2 regions of the Micromonospora sp. WMMD754 genome follow, and region 2 is predicted to be linked to the other one. Evidence: riboswitches for the same ligand, from Rfam matches in the RefSeq annotation. Region 2 holds a riboswitch; the other holds the start of a gene.
The links. A riboswitch is a leader RNA that binds a small molecule or an ion and turns the genes downstream of it on or off. The one in region 2 is predicted to bind cyclic di-AMP.

Region 1 (7,590 bases), 2.2 Mb from region 2:
CCGGGCCGAGCCGGACGTCCGCGACCTGCTCGCCACGCACCTGGACTCCGGGACGGCCTACTGGGCGACGGTGAGCGACCTTCTCCGCGACGTGGACGCGCACCGGCCCGAGGCGCCCCCGGACGCCTCGGCGCGGGCCCTGGACGAACCGCTCACCGAGCGGGAGCTGACCATCCTGCGCTACCTGCAGAGCATCCTGTCCAACGTGGAGATCGCCGCCGAGCTGTCGCTGTCGGTCAACACCGTCAAGACGCACGTCCGCAACATCTACCGCAAGCTCGACGCGACCCGCCGGCGGGAGGCCGTCCGGCGGGCGCGCGAGCTGCGGTTGATCTGACCGGTCAGGCGTTCGCGGCGGCGTCCACCACGGCCAGCAGCTCGGCCAGCTCGTAGCCGCCGTCGTGTCGGACGTCGTTGACGAACAGCGTCGGGGTGCCGTTCACCCCGCTGCGGATGCCGCCCACGAAGTCCTGCCGGACCCGGTCCGCGTGGGCCTGCCGACCCACCTCCGCGCCGACCTCCTCGGGCGGCAGTCCGAGCTGCTCGACGCCGAGCGACAGGTGCACCGGGTCGAGCTGGTCCTGGTGCTCGAAGAGCCAGTCGTGCATCTCCCAGAACCGGCCCCGCTCGCCGGCCGCCTCGGCGGCCTCCGCCGCGCTCTCCGCGTACGGGTGGACGTTGGTGATCGGGAAGTGGCGGTACGCCAACCGCACCACGTCGGCCCGCTGGCGCAGCACCTCGGCCAGGTTCGGGTACGCGGCGCCGCAGAACCGGCACTGGAAGTCGCCGTACTCGACGATGGTGACCGGCGCGTCGGCCGGCCCACGGACGTGGTCGCGCTCGGACACCGGGATCCGCAGTCGGGCGGTGGTGACCTGCAACGGCGTCGTCATCGGGTGCTCACCCGCCGATCCGTGCCCAGCTGCTCCAGGGCGTCGAGGATGCCGTCCACGCCCGGGTTGACCTCGGGCGGGGAGAGGTGGCTCCAGGCCACCCGGCCGTCGGGGTCGATCACCACGAGCGCCCGGTCCGACTGCCCGCGCGGCGCGTACGCGCCGTAGCGGCGGGACACCTCGCCCTTGGGCTCGAAGTCGGCCAGCAGCGGGAAGCGGATGCCCCGGCTCTCCGCGAACGCCCGGTGCGAGTCGACGCTGTCCACCGAGATGCCGAGCAGCACCGCGTCGTACCGCTCCAGCTCGGGCAGGGCGGCCTGGTAGAGGGCCATCTGGTCGCCGCAGACCGGGGTCCAGTCGGCGGGATAGAAGGCCAGCACCACCGGACGGCCAGGGAACTGTCCGGGGCCCACCTCCCGCCCGTCCGGCGACGCCGGCAGGGTGAACCCGGGCGCTACCTGCCCGGGTGTGATCAGCCCGTTCGGATCACTCATGCCTCCCACCCTGGCCCGTGCCCGGGTGAGCCGGGCTCACCCGGGCCGGGTGGTTCGCCGGCTCACCGCCGGACGGACAGGTGGTTGTGCACCTCCCGGATGCCGGGGGCGTTCCAGACCACCCGCTCGATCTCGTCGCGTTCGGGCCCGGAGTGGACCTGGCCCTCCAGCAGGACGGTGTCGCCGTGGACCCGGACGCCGACCTGCTCGGCCTCGGTCGCGCCGTTGCGGGCCAGCGCGTCCACGATCTGCTCGGCCAGGTCCCGCCCGTCCGCGCGGACCGCCGGCCGGACGGTGATCCCGTTGCTCAGCCCGCGTACGCCGGTGAGCCGGGCGACGGACCGTTCGGCGGCGCGTCGCTGGTACTCCCACTCGACCTCGCCGTGCAGGGTGACCCAGCCGTCGGCCACCGTGACGTGCAGCGCCTCGACCGGCACGAAGGCGTCCCACTCCAGGGCGCGGGCGGCGGCGACGGCGATCTGCGGATCCTCCCGGCCGGCGGCGGTGTCGATCCGGACGGCGAGGTCGTTGGCGACCGCGCGGACCCGGGCCACCCGGTGCGCGGCCCGCTCGGCGGCCCACTTCTTGGCGTAACTGTCGACCCGCCCGGTCAACGTCACCACGCCGTCGGTGACGGTCACCCCGATCTCGTCGGGGCCCACCCGGGGTTCCCAGGTCAGCTCGTCGAGCACGGCGGACTGGATGTCCCGGTCCGTACGCGTGGTCGTCTCGGTGGCCATCCGGCTTTCCTCCCCGTCGGTCGGCGACGCGGGCACGTACTCCCGCACCACCGATCCTGGGCGCGGACCGGGTGACCCGCCCTCACCCGATCCGGGCGAGGAACGCCCCGCCGGGTGGTGGAGACGCCGGTGGCCGCCCCCGGGGGTCGGGGGGCGGCCACCGGCCGGCTCGTACGGCCCCGGTCAGCCGTCCAGGCCGGCGGGGGAGTTGGGCCGGTCGACGTCGACGAACTCGATCTCGTCGGCGACCCGGTCCCGGCTGCCGGCGGCGCGGGCGGCGGTGCCGGCGGCCCAGCCGACGGCGGCGCCGGCCAGGGCCGCGGCGATCAGCAGCGTCCAGGGCAGCGCGGGCCGGCGGCCGGCGAGCGCGTCGAAGGCGAGGCTGGCCCGCCGGCGCGCCTCGTCGGCGGCGGTGCCGACCAGGTCGGTGGCGTCGTCGGCCAGGCCGGAGGAGTTGCGACGGGCCGCCCGGGTGGCGTCCCGCACGCTGTCACCGGCGGAGCCGACGGCGGAGAGCAGGTGCTGCCACGCCTGGTCCGCGACCCGCTCGGGCTTGCTGCGGCGGTCCATCAGGCTGGATCCGAACATCGTTCTACCTCCTCGGGTGCCGAAGCCCGGCGGCCACTTCGGACTCCGGTGTTCATCCGGCGCGTCACGGTTCACTCCCCGTGGGCTGTGCCCCGTCGGCGTGCGCGCCAAACCCGTCCCGACCGCGGCCCGGGCCGCCGTCGGGGCGAACCGGACGAACCGTGGAGAACGTGTCGGGGACCGGGTGTCCGCGCGAGGTGCGCGGGCCCGCTACCCTGGGTCGGCGGATCGGCCGGTCCGGCCCGGTCGTTCGGCCGGTCGTGGTCCGCGTCGAAGGGGAAATTGGAACCCGGAGGTCCGGATTGGGTTCGCCCAGGTGTGCCCACTCCGCGAATTGCTCATCCCGGGGGGTGGCGACGGGGGCCGTCGGAGGAATACTCTCGGTCGCGGCCCGCGTACTGATGAGGCGCCCGTACGGGCGAGTGGAGGTGCTCGCGTGAGCCTGTCGATCGTGAAGTCGGTGCGTCCGGGTGGTGTCGTCCAGATCGCGCCCCGTGGGGAGATCGACGTCGACACCGCGTACGAGGTGCGGGAAGCGATCGCCGAGGTGCTCGCGAAGGCCCGTCCCGCCCGGATCGAGCTCAACATGCGGCTCGTGACGTTCATCGACTCCGTCGGCATCAGCGCCATGGTCGCCGGCTTCCAGACGTGCGAGGTCAGCGGCGTCAAGCTCGTGGTCACCGAGCCGAGCCGGTTCGTGCACCGGCAGCTCTGGGTGACCGGCCTGCTCGGCCTCTTCGGCGCGCCCGAGCCCTGGTTCGCCGACGACGCCCCCGAGGTGCTGCCCGGCGCCTGAGCGCCGCCCTCGACCCCCCTCCGGCCTGGGGACCTTCGACCCGTTGCCAGCCCGGCTCCGGTACGGGACGATCGTCGCGACCCACGACGGCGAGGGGGATCGGTTGCAGAGCAGCGACAGCTTCAGCTACACCGTGCAGGCCCGGTGCACCCGGGCGGACGCGGTGGCCCTGCTCGGCGACCTGAGCCGGCAGGGCGAGCTGCATCCGCTGATCGTGCGGGTCCGGCAGGTGCCGTCGCGGCCCGGAGCGCTGGCCAGCTATGCGATCACCGACCGGCTGGAGCTGGGCCCGCTGCACTTCCCGGTGACCTACCAGGCGGACGTGCTGGTCGCCACCGAGGACGAGGTGGTCACCGTGGCCCGGCAGCAGCCGGCGACGACGGTTCGCAACCACACCCGGCTGCGCGACGAGCCCGACGGCGTGGTGCGGATCGACGTGGAGATCACCCTCACCGCGCCGGCCCCGCTGTTCGGCTACGCGTTCCGCCAGGCCCGTGCCGCCCACCTGGGCCTCGCGGCCCGTCTGGGCGCGACCCTGGAGGGCCGGCCGGCCTGACTCAGCCGGCCCGCCCCGCCGGGGCCGGCCGGCGGGCGGGCGGGCGCAGCCGCCCCCACGGCTTCCAGGTGGACAGCACGGTGGCGACGAGCAGCAGCGTGGTGGAGACGGCGGGCGGCACCACCAGGTCGGTCCGCAGGTGCGCGTCGGCTGCGCCGGCCAGCGCGCCGAGGTGCCGGACCCGGGGCGTCAGCAGGAGCAGCACCAGCCCGAGCATCACGGTGGTGAGCGCGAACTTCACCAGCACCCACCGCCACCGCAGCAGCCCCCACGGGGTGAGCAGCGCGCTGGCCACCCCGATCAGCCAGACCGCGACGCTCAGCGGCGCGAACAGCCAGGTGACCAGCAAGGCCGCGGCGGGGTAGACGACCTCCGGGTCGGCGCCGCGCAGCCCGGCCACGCCCAGCGCGAGCAGCCCCAGGTCGACGCCGAGCCAGCCGAGCGAGGTGACCAGGTGCGCGGTGAGCAGCGCCTTGCGTCCGCCGGGGGAGAGTCGTCTCATGCCACCGATCGTCGGCCGTCGCGCGGCCCACGTCGTGGGCCGCGCGACGACGCCCGGGGTACGTCGGGGAGCGTAGTGCTCAGTAGACCGACAGGTGCACGTGGTTGGTGTGGTCGCTGGACGGGTCGCCGTTGCCGCCGCTGTAGGACTTCCAGCCGCTGCTGGGCAGCCAGATCTGCTTGAACCAGATCACGTAGAGCACGGCGAGCGGGTCGGCGTTGCGCACGAAGTACGCGGCCAGGTTGTTGCCGTACGTCCTGTCGCCGCCGCTGGCCACCCCGCCGAAGCCGTTCTTCTGGGCGGCGAAGTCGCAGGCGCGTCCCTTCGGGTGCTCGCCGGAGCCGCTGGGCCGGTGGCAGGAGACGTACCGGGTGAAGCCGGCGGCCTTGGCCTGGTTGAGCGCGTGCAGGGTGCGCGGGGTGATGCAGCCGTCGGCCGGCGTCGGGTCGTTGACGCTGCACGACTCCGCCGGCCAGGAGCCGTCGGAGTTGCGCTTGGCCGGCGTCGCGTTCGCCGTCGAGGTGCCCCGGACGCCGCCGCTGCCGGCGGACGGCCGGTCGTTCGCCACCTCCAGCGCCCGCTCGGCCTGCTGCTTGCGCTTGGCCATCACCGTGACCTGCTTGCGCTGCTCCCGGATCTCGCCGTCGAGCGCGGCGCGGGTCCGGGTCGCCTCGTCCCGGGTGGTGATCAGGTCGCGCAGCGTCCGGTCCTCGTGCGCGGCGACCTGCTCCAGCGCCGCCGCCCGGTCCATGAAGCCCTCCGGGCTGCTGCTGCCGAGCAGGGCCGCGGCGGTGCCCATCCGGCCGGTGCGGTACGCCACCTCGGCGATCTCGCCGACCTTGGCGTCGCGTACGGCCAGTTCGGCGCCGACCGCGTCGAGTCGCTCGGTGAGCTGCTTCTGCCGGGCCACCGACCGGCTCAGCGCGGCCTTGGCCTCCAGCCAGCCCTTGCTGGCCGCGTCGAGTTGGGCGCGCAGTTCGGGCGTGCCGCCCTCGTCGTCACCGCCGGGGGCGGCGCGCAGGCCGGTCGGGGAGGCCGACCACGTCGCCGCGGCGGGGGAGGCCGGCACGGTCACGACGCCGAGGGTCAGCATCGCGACGAGCAGGGCCGCCATCCGGGCGGCCGTCCGTCGTACAGGTGCCACTGGGGGCATTCACATGTCCTTCCGTCAACCGCCGACCGGGTTAGCTGACGGGTTCGGGACGGAAGATCCCTACCGCTGACGCGGATGCACCCCACGTACGTGGTTCCCCGGCTCGCCCTGCGGGCGATTAGGCGACGGCCGCTCCACCGGCGCCGGGATGGCGCCCGCGGTGTGGCCGCGACCGAGCCTACCGGCGTTGCCCGGGGCCGGCTCCGTCGCCCGGAGCGGTGATCCCGGCAAAGCCGGCATTACGCCACAATAGCGGCCGAGATTTAAGTTTGCCCTAATTACCACTCGGTCGGGCCGCACGCTCCGGCCGACGCTCCGGGTTCGATCTGCAACGTGGCGTGATCGATCGAGAAGTCCTCGTGCAGGGCGGCCCGGGCGGCGGCCAGCACGGTGGCGACCTCGGCGCCGGGATCGGTGGTCAGGTGCGCCGAGGCCACCTCCATGCCCGAGGTCAGCGTCCAGACGTGCAGGTCGTGCACCTCCGCCACGCCCGGCACGGCGGCCAGCCGGTCGTGCACCGCGGTCACCTGGAGGTGTTCCGGCGCGGCCTGCACCAGGATCCGCACCGCCGCCCGGCCGAGCCGCCAGGTGCGGGGCAGGATGAACAGACCGATCGCCACGGCCACCAACGGGTCGGCCCACCACCAGTCGGTGACCGCGATGACCAGCGCGGCGCCGATCACCCCGAGCGAGCCGAGCAGGTCGCCGAGCACCTCCAGGTACGCGCCGCGCAGGTTGATGCTCTCCTGCGCCCCGGAGCGCAGCAGCGCGAAGGCGCCGACGTTGGCGAGCAGGCCGAGCACCGCCACCACGAGCATCGGGCCGGCCAGCACCTCCGGCGGGTCACCGAACCGGCGTACCGCCTCGACCAGGACGTAGACCGCGACCGCGCCGAGCAGCACCGCGTTCGCCAGCGCCGCGAGGACCTCCAGCCGGTAGAGGCCGAACGTGCGCTGCGGATCGGTGGTGGCGCGCCGGGTGGCGGTGATCGCGGCCAGTGCCATGCCGATGCCGAGCACGTCGGTGAACATGTGCCCGGCGTCGGAGAGCAGCGCGAGCGAACCGGTCGCGAAGGCGGCCACCGCCTCGACCAGCATGAGGGCGGTGAGCAGCGCGAACGCCGCCCAGAGCCGGCCCCGGTGGCGGTGCGCCGCGTTGGTCACCGCACCGCTGTGGTCATGACCTGCGCCCACGCACACACCCTTCCCTCCCGCACCCCGGCCAGGCCCAATGTATGTTCACATCGCTATGTGTGCAAGTGAGGGTGGATCACCCGGTCGGGTCGAGCGTGGTGAGGCGCTGGGTGGCCCGGGACAACGCGACGTAGAGCGTGCGCACCCCCGAGCCGGGGTCGGCCCGGATCTCGCTCGGCGCGACCAGCACCACGCCGTCGTACTCCATGCCCTTGGCCTGCAGGCTGGTCACGACCTGGAGCCGGCCGGCGCCGAGGCCGTCCAGCCAGCCGGCCACCTCGTCCCGGCGCGGCACCGGCGTGATCACGCCGACGGTGCCCTCCACCTCGCCCAGCAGGACCCGGGCCGCCTCGACGGTGCTCGCCGGCAGCTCGGCGGCGGGCACCGTACGCTCGACCGGCGGCACGCCGGTGGAACGCACCGCGTCGGGCAGCGTCAGGTCCGGATACAGCCGGCGGATCTCCGCCGCCGCCACCGCGAAGATCTCCGCCGAGTTGCGGTAGTTGGTGGTCAGCTCGTAGCGGTGCCGCTTACGCCGGCCCAGCGCCTGGTCGCGGGCCCGGTCCAGCTCCTGCGGGTCGCCGGTCCAGGCGGTCTGCGCCGGGTCGCCGACCACCGTCCAGGACGCCAGCCGGCCCCGGCGCCCGATCATCCGCCACTGCATCGGCGAGACGT
Region 2 (7,590 bases):
CGTCGCCCCGACCCGGCACGGTCGACGAGGGTGACGTATGAAATGCGTATCACGAAATCTTGACGTGCCATGGGTCGCGTGTGACGGTGGGTCGCGGGGCCGACACCGCCGCCGGCCGGCCTGACGGCTCCGCGAGGACGAGGTGAGCAGCATGATCCCGACCACCCCCGACGAGGCACTCGCCGAACTGCGTGCCGGTAACCACCGGTTCGTCACCGGTGTGCCGCAGCACCCGAACCAGGACGCCGGGCACCGGGCGGCGGTCGCCGACGGTCAGCACCCGTTCGCGGTGATCGTCGGGTGCTCCGACTCGCGACTCGCCGCCGAGATCATCTTCGACCGCGGCCTCGGTGACCTCTTCGTGGTGCGTACCGCCGGCCACACCGCCGGCCCGGAGGTGCTGGGCAGCGTGGAGTACGCGGTCACCGTGCTCGGCACGCCGCTGGTGGTGGTGCTCGGCCACGACTCGTGCGGCGCGGTCCAGGCGGCCCGCGAGGCGGTCCGCACCGGCTCCGCCCCGGCCGGACACCTGGGCGCGGTGGTGGACGCCGTCTCACCCAGCCTGCTCCGGGCCGGTCGCCAGGGAGTCGAGGATCTCGACGGCATCATCGACGTGCACATCGCCCAGACGGTGGAGACCCTGCTGGCCCGCTCCTCGGTGCTCGCCGCGAAGGTGGCCGGCGGGGCCTGCGCGGTGGTCGGCATGTCGTACCGGCTCAGTGGCGGCGAGGTCCGGACGGTGGCGCAGTCGCCGGCCCCGCTGCCGTCACCGGCCGCGTCGGCGGACGCGGCGCTCGCCGGCTGACCGGGAAACGGATACGCGAAAGGGGCCGCCCACGGGCGGCCCCTTTGTCGTACGCGCGCGTCAGAGCAGCGACATGTGCACGTGGTCGGTGTGGTTGGAGGGCCCGCTGTAGGAACTCCAGCCGGTCGCCGGGAACCAGATCTGCCGGTTCCAGATCACGTAGTAGATGCCCAGCCGGTCGGCGTTGCGGATGAGGAAGGCGGCCACCTCGTTGCCGTACCGGCGGGTGTCGTTGTTGTGCCACGGTGCGAAGCCGCTGTTCTGCAACGACCAGTCGCACGCCTTGCCCTTGGGGTGCTCCCACGGCCCGCCGGGGCGGTAGCAGCCCACGAAGCGGTTGAACCCGGCGCGCTTGACCTCCTTGTACGCGTGCAGGGTGCGCGGCGTGACGCAGCCCGAGGTGGTCGGGTCGTTCTCACTGCACGACTCGGACTTCCACCCGCCGTCGGCGGTGCGGCCGGGGCCGATCTTGGCAACCGGCGAGGTGGCCGAGACCAGGCCACCGGTGAAGTCCAGCCCGCCGACCAGCTTCAGCGCCTTCTGCGCCTCGACCTTCTCGCGGGCCATCGCGTTCGCCTGCTTCTCCTGCTCCCGCACCTCGGCGTCGAGCGCGATCTTGGCCCGCTCGGCGCGGCCCTTCACCTCGTTGATGGCGGCGAGTCGCTGCGCGTTGAACAGGTTCAGCTCGTCGAGGGCGCTGGCCCGCTGGACGAACGAGTCGGGGGAGTCGCTCTCCAGCAGCATCGCCATGGCGCCGACGCGACCGGTCCGGTAGGACTGTGCCGCGATCTCGCTCACCTGCGGGCTGAGCGCGTCGAGCTGGTTCTGCGCCGCCTTCACCTCCAGCGCGAGCTGGAGCTGCCGCTTGCGGGACGTGTCCAACTTCGACTTGGCCTGGAGGTAGGCGCGGTTGGCGGCGGTGACGGCCTCGCTGATCAGCGGTGGGTCGTCGTCCTCCGAGTGGCCCGAGGGGTTCGGGGCGGCGGTGCCGGGGGCCGCCGAGGCCGGCGTCGGCCCGGCCAGCACGGCAAGAGCGGCGAGCACGGCCACCACGGGTGTCAGCCAGCGGCGCAGGGGTGCCGTCACAGTGTTCCCTTCCGTCGACCGCCGACCGGGTTAGCTGACGGGTTCGGGACGGAAGCGGCCCCTTCCGCTGGCGCGGATTCACCCCATGTACCTGGTTCCCCGGCTCGCCCGGAGGCGATTGGGCGGCGGCACCGCAGGCGCCGGTGCGCGCCTTCGGCGGTGACCGGCAGCGAGGTTACCCGAGACCACTCCCGGGGATCTACGTCCGGAAGCCGACCAATCGCGAGAATTCGCCACCGCCCAGCGTGACCAGCATCGCGTTTGGAATCGGCCGTCACGCTGCGCAGTGTCACCATGCGGCCTCCGTGCTCCTGCCCCCGCCGGACCGGCCCTCGCCGAGCGCCTCCCACGCGTCCTCCCGGGGCGACGGCGGCCGGGGCGTCGCGGGTCCGGCGGCCCGCCCGGCGCGACCGGCGGTGGTCACGACCGCGGCCAGCGCGGTGGTCAGCGGTACGGCGGCGATCAGGCCCAGCGTGGCCACCGCGCTACGGACGATCTCCTGGGCGAGGAACTCGCTGGTGAGCAGCTGACCCACCGGGCGGGAGTCGGCGACCAGCAGGAGCAGCAGCGGCAGCGAGGCGCCCGCGTACGCCAGCACGATGGTGTTGACGGTGGACGCGATGTGCGCCCGGCCCACCCGGGTGGCCGCCCGGTAGAGCTGCCGTCGGGACAGCCCTGGGTTGGCGTGCGCCAGCTCGGTGACGGTGGCCGCCTGGGTGACGGTGACGTCGTCCAGCACGCCGAGCGAACCGATGATGATGCCGGCCAGCAGCAGTCCGTGCAGGTCCACGTCACCCTGGAACATCGACAGCGTGGTGGCGTCCTCGCTGCCGAAGCCGGTCAGGTGGGTGGCGGCGGTGGCCACCGTGCCCAGCACTCCGGTGATCACCAGGCTGCCGAGCGTGCCCAGCACCGCCACCGACGTCTGCGCGGTGATCCCGTGGGTCAGGTAGAGCACCACGAACATGATCAGTGCGGCGCCGACGATCGCCACCAGCAGCGGCGACTGCCCGGCGCCGATGCCGGGGAGCACGAAGCCGAGCAGGATGGCGAAGCTGGCCACCAGCCCGCCCAGCGCGGCCAGCCCGCGCCAGCGGCCGAACGCCACGATCGCGGCGGCGAAGAGGGCCACCAGCCAGATCAGCGGCGTACCGCGCTGGTGCTCGGCGATGTTGTAGGTCTTCACCGACGGGTCGCCCGGGTCGACCAGCTCGACCAGGATCACCTCGTCACCGACCGCGACCCGGGGCGCGCCGGGTCCGGTGGGGACCGGCGTCTCGACCTGCCGGCCCGCGTCCGGCCCCTGCTCGGCGGCGACGGTCACGGTGCCGCAGGGGCCGCCGGTGTCGCCCTCGGGCGACTCGGGCGTCGGCGGGCAGGGCTCGGTCACCACCCGGGTCACCGTGCCGTGGTAGCGCGGCACGTCCGCGCCGCCGTCCACCGGGTCGCGGTCCGCCCGGGGCCAGAGCACCAGCGCCGCGATCACGGTGAGCACGAAGAGCGGCACCACGGTGGCGATCAGGAGCCGGCGTACGCCCGGCGGCGCGGCGGCTGCGGGACGGGTGTGATCGGCGCCCACGGCGTCTCTCCCAACGGTCGCGGCGGAACCGGGTCACCGGACCGGTCGGGTCACCGGGGCCGGCGCGGACGCGTGGGGATCACGCCCGGGTCGTCGCCCGGCCATGGTATCCAGGGCGGCCCGCGCCGCCGGTGGACGCCGGATCAGGCCAGGCCGGCGCGTCGACGTCGGTAGTCGTCCTCGTCGATCTCGCCGCGGGCGTACCGCTCGTCGAGAATGCGCCGGGCCGTGCCGGGCGACGCGCGGTCCGGGCCGGGCATCCGCACCACGAACCAGACGAGCCCCGCCAGCACCGCCAGCACCAGCAGGGACCAGATCCACATCCAGCCCATCATCGGGCCCGACCACATCATCCGGCCGCCCTCCGTCCGTCGGCTCCGGGGCGGCGCGACCGCCGGCCCCGGCCACCTCGACGGTACGTCTCCCGGCCGGTCGGCGGACCGGGTCGGGCGGCCCGTTCCGGGGGTCGGAGGTCCCGGTCAGCCGCGCTTCATCAGGCGGCCGACGGCGGCCATCATCTCGGACGCCATCTCGTCGGCCCGGCCCTCGGCGGCCCCCTCGTGCATGCAGTGCCGGGCGTGCCCGTCCAGCAGGCCCAGGCCGACCTTGTCCAGCGCGGCCTGGATGGCCGAGATCTGGGTCAGCACGTCGATGCAGTAGCGGTCGTCCTCGACCATCTTCTCGATGCCCCGGACCTGACCCTCGATGCGGCGGAGCCGGGCGAGGAGCTGGTCCTTGCTGGCGGTGTAGCCCCGGGTCGGGGTGGGCGGCGTGGTCATGAGATCGAGGATAGCGTACCCCTCGGGGGTATGCTAACGTGCCATGAGTACCCCAGGGGGGTATGGGATCGGAGGGACGCGATGGAGACCACCTACCAGGTGCGGGGCATGACCTGCGGGCACTGCGTCACCGCGGTGAGCACCGAGCTGAGCGCACTGCCGGACGTCACCGACGTCCAGATCGACCTGGCCACCGGCCGGGTCACCGTCACCAGCCGGAGCCCGCTGGATGCGGACGCCGTACGCGCCGCCGTGGACGAGGCCGGTTACGACCTCGTCGGGGCGTGACGGGTCCGCGGACCCGACGACACGAGGAGACACCATGAACACGGCGACGAAGCTGAGCGGCTTCGCCCTCGGCCTCGTGGCGGTGTTCGGCGCGGCGTACGGGATCGGTCACGTGGCCGGTCCCGACGCCCCGGCCGCCGACACCCGCCACGACGACACCGACGCCGGCCACGGCGACCAGGGTCACGCCGGGGAGGCGGCCGCCCGCCTGCCCGGCGGGCTGCTCGTCTCCGAGCGCGGCTACACGTTCCAGCCGACGGCTGCGCCCGAGGGGCAGTTCGCGTTCCGGATCACCGGCCCGGACGGCCGGCCGGTCACCCGCTACGACGTGGCCCACGACAAGCGCATGCACCTGATCGTCGCCCGCCGCGACCTCTCCGGCTTCCGGCACGTGCACCCGGAGCTGGCCGACGACGGCACCTGGCGGGTCGCCTCACCGCTCGCCGGGCCGGGCGTGTGGCGGGCGTTCGCCGACTTCACCCCGACCGGCGGGGAGCCGTTGACGCTCGGCGTCGACGTCACCGTCCCCGGCACGCTGGCCGCGCGACCGTTGCCGCCACCGGCCACCAGCACCACGGTCGACGGCTACACCGTCACGCTCACCGGCGCGCCGGAGCCCGGCCGCACCAGCCGGCTCACGCTCTCGGTCAGCCGGGACGGCCGGCCGGTCACCGACCTCCAGCCCTACCTCGGGGCGTACGGCCACCTGGTGGCGCTGCGCCAGGGTGACCTGGCCTACCTGCACGTGCACCCGGAGGGCACGCCCGGCGACGGGCGCACGCCGGCCGGACCGGCGATCACGTTCGCGGCGGAGGTGCCGTCGGTCGGCGCGTACCGTCTCTACCTGGACTTCCGGCACGGCGACGCGGTGCACACCGCCGAGTTCACCGTCGTGGCCGGCGACCAGGCCCCGCCGGCGCCCACCGGGCCGGCGACCACCACCGCACCGACCCCGGACGCCGGACACGGCACCCCGGGGCACGGGCACAGTTGACCGGGGAGGTGCCGCGATGACCACCACGGGAAAGACGCTTCCGACCGCGCCGAACCTGATCGAACTCGCGATCGGCGGCATGACCTGCGCGTCGTGCGCCGCCCGGATCGAGAAGAAGCTCAACCGGATGGACGGCGTCGAGGCCACGGTGAACTACGCCACCGAGAAGGCCACCGTCCGGTACGCCGACGAGGTCACGCCGGACGACCTGATCGCCACCGTGGAGAAGACCGGCTACACGGCCGCGGTGCCGCCGCCGCCCGCCCGGGCGGACGCGACCATGAGCGCCGAGCCGGTGGACGAACTGCGCGGGGCGCGTACCCGGTTGTGGGTCTCGGCGGTGCTGACCCTGCCGGTGATCGTGCTGGCCATGGTGCCGGCCTGGCAGTTCGACCACTGGCAGTGGGCCTCGCTCACGCTGGCCGCTCCGGTGGTGGTGTGGGGCGGGCTGCCGTTCCACCGGGCCGCGCTGGTCAACCTGCGCCACGGCGCGGCGACCATGGACACCCTGGTCTCGCTCGGCACGCTGGCCGCGTTCGGCTGGTCGCTCTGGGCGCTCTTCCTCGGCGACGCGGGTATGCCCGGGATGACGCACCCGTTCCGCTTCGACATCACCCGGGGCGACGGCGCCGGCAACATCTACCTGGAGGCCGCCGCCGGGGTGACCGTCTTCATCCTGGCCGGGCGTTACTTCGAGGCCCGTGCCAAGCGCACCGCCGGCTCCGCCCTGCGTGCCCTGCTCGAACTGGGCGCGAAGGACGTGGCGGTGCTGCGCGGCGGGCAGGAGACCCGGATCCCGGTCGACCAGCTCGCGGTCTCCGACCGGTTCGTGGTCCGGCCCGGGGAGAAGGTCGCCACCGACGGGGTGGTCGAGGAGGGCACCTCCGCGGTCGACGCCAGCATGCTCACCGGCGAGTCGGTGCCGGTCGAGGTCGGGCCGGGCGACGCCGTGGTGGGCGCGACCGTCAACGCCGGTGGCCGGCTGGTGGTCCGCGCCACCCGGGTCGGCGGGGACACCCAGCTCGCCCAGATGGCCCGGCTGGTGGAGCAGGCGCAGACCGGCAAGGCGGCCGTGCAGCGGCTGGCCGATCGGATCTCCGGGGTCTTCGTGCCGATCGTGATCGCCCTGGCCGCCGGCACGCTGGGCTGGTGGCTCGGCACCGGCGCCGGTCCGACCGCCGCGTTCACCGCCGCCGTGGCCGTGCTCATCATCGCCTGCCCCTGCGCGCTCGGCCTGGCCACCCCGACCGCGCTGCTGGTCGGCACCGGGCGCGGCGCGCAGCTCGGCGTGCTGATCAAGGGGCCGGAGGTGCTGGAGTCCACCCGACAGGTCGACACCGTGGTGCTGGACAAGACCGGCACCGTCACCACCGGGCGGATGGCGCTGGCCGAGGTGCTGCCCGCCGGCGGCGAGGACGCCGGGGAACTGCTCCGGCTGGCCGGCGCGCTGGAGGCGGCCTCCGAGCACCCGATCGCCCGGGCGGTGGCCGAGGCGGCGGTCGACGCCGGGCCGCTGCCGGCCGTCACCGACTTCGCCAACGCCGAAGGGCTCGGCGTGACCGGCACGGTCGACGGCCGCAGCGTGGTGGTCGGTCGGGCACGGCTGCTGGGGGAGCGCGGTCTCGACGTACCCGAGGAGGTCGCGCGGGCGGCGACCGGCGCGGAGGCCGCCGGCCGCACGGCGGTCCTGGCCGGCTGGGACGGCCGGGCCCGGGGGGTGCTCGCGGTGGCCGACGCGGTGAAGCCGACCAGCCGAGCGGCGGTCGACCGGCTGCGCGACCTGGGGCTCACCCCGGTGCTGCTCACCGGCGACAACGCCACCGTGGCGCACGCGGTGGCCGCCGAGGTGGGCATCGACGAGGTGATCGCGGAGGTGCTGCCCGCCGACAAGGTGGCAGTGGTCGAGCGGCTCCAGGGCGAGGGCCGGGTGGTCGCCATGGTCGGCGACGGGGTCAACGACGCCGCCGCGCTGGCCCGGGCCGACCTCGGGCTGGCCATGGGCACCGGCACCGACGTGGCCATCGAGGCCGCCGACCTGACCCTGGTCCGGGGCGACCTG

Region 1: another riboswitch for cyclic di-AMP. It lies ahead of ACN27B_RS01930 (coiled-coil domain-containing protein); the one in region 2 lies ahead of ACN27B_RS12625 (coiled-coil domain-containing protein).

Annotation. Positions count from the first base shown of each region.
Region 1 is NZ_CP186058.1:424,352-431,941, reverse strand. Features, by position in the region: gene ACN27B_RS01970 (LuxR C-terminal-related transcriptional regulator) at 1-337, shown strand, start outside; gene ACN27B_RS01965 (DsbA family protein) at 342-893, opposite strand; gene ACN27B_RS01960 (redoxin domain-containing protein) at 890-1,387, opposite strand; gene ACN27B_RS01955 (BON domain-containing protein) at 1,450-2,127, opposite strand; gene ACN27B_RS01950 (hypothetical protein) at 2,311-2,715, opposite strand; gene ACN27B_RS01945 (STAS domain-containing protein) at 3,152-3,511, shown strand; gene ACN27B_RS01940 (SRPBCC family protein) at 3,555-4,067, shown strand; gene ACN27B_RS01935 (hypothetical protein) at 4,069-4,569, opposite strand; gene ACN27B_RS01930 (coiled-coil domain-containing protein) at 4,649-5,722, opposite strand; cyclic di-AMP (ydaO/yuaA leader) riboswitch at 5,727-5,857, opposite strand; gene ACN27B_RS01925 (cation diffusion facilitator family transporter) at 6,001-6,915, opposite strand; gene ACN27B_RS01920 (HelD family protein) at 6,992-7,590, opposite strand, start outside.
Region 2 is NZ_CP186058.1:2,584,802-2,592,391, forward strand. Features, by position in the region: gene ACN27B_RS12620 (carbonic anhydrase) at 152-805, shown strand; gene ACN27B_RS12625 (coiled-coil domain-containing protein) at 866-1,891, opposite strand; cyclic di-AMP (ydaO/yuaA leader) riboswitch at 1,896-2,026, opposite strand; gene ACN27B_RS12630 (YibE/F family protein) at 2,181-3,470, opposite strand; gene ACN27B_RS12635 (SHOCT domain-containing protein) at 3,614-3,793, opposite strand; gene ACN27B_RS12640 (metal-sensitive transcriptional regulator) at 3,950-4,249, opposite strand; gene ACN27B_RS12645 (heavy-metal-associated domain-containing protein) at 4,331-4,537, shown strand; gene ACN27B_RS12650 (hypothetical protein) at 4,572-5,531, shown strand; gene ACN27B_RS12655 (heavy metal translocating P-type ATPase) at 5,548-7,590, shown strand, end outside.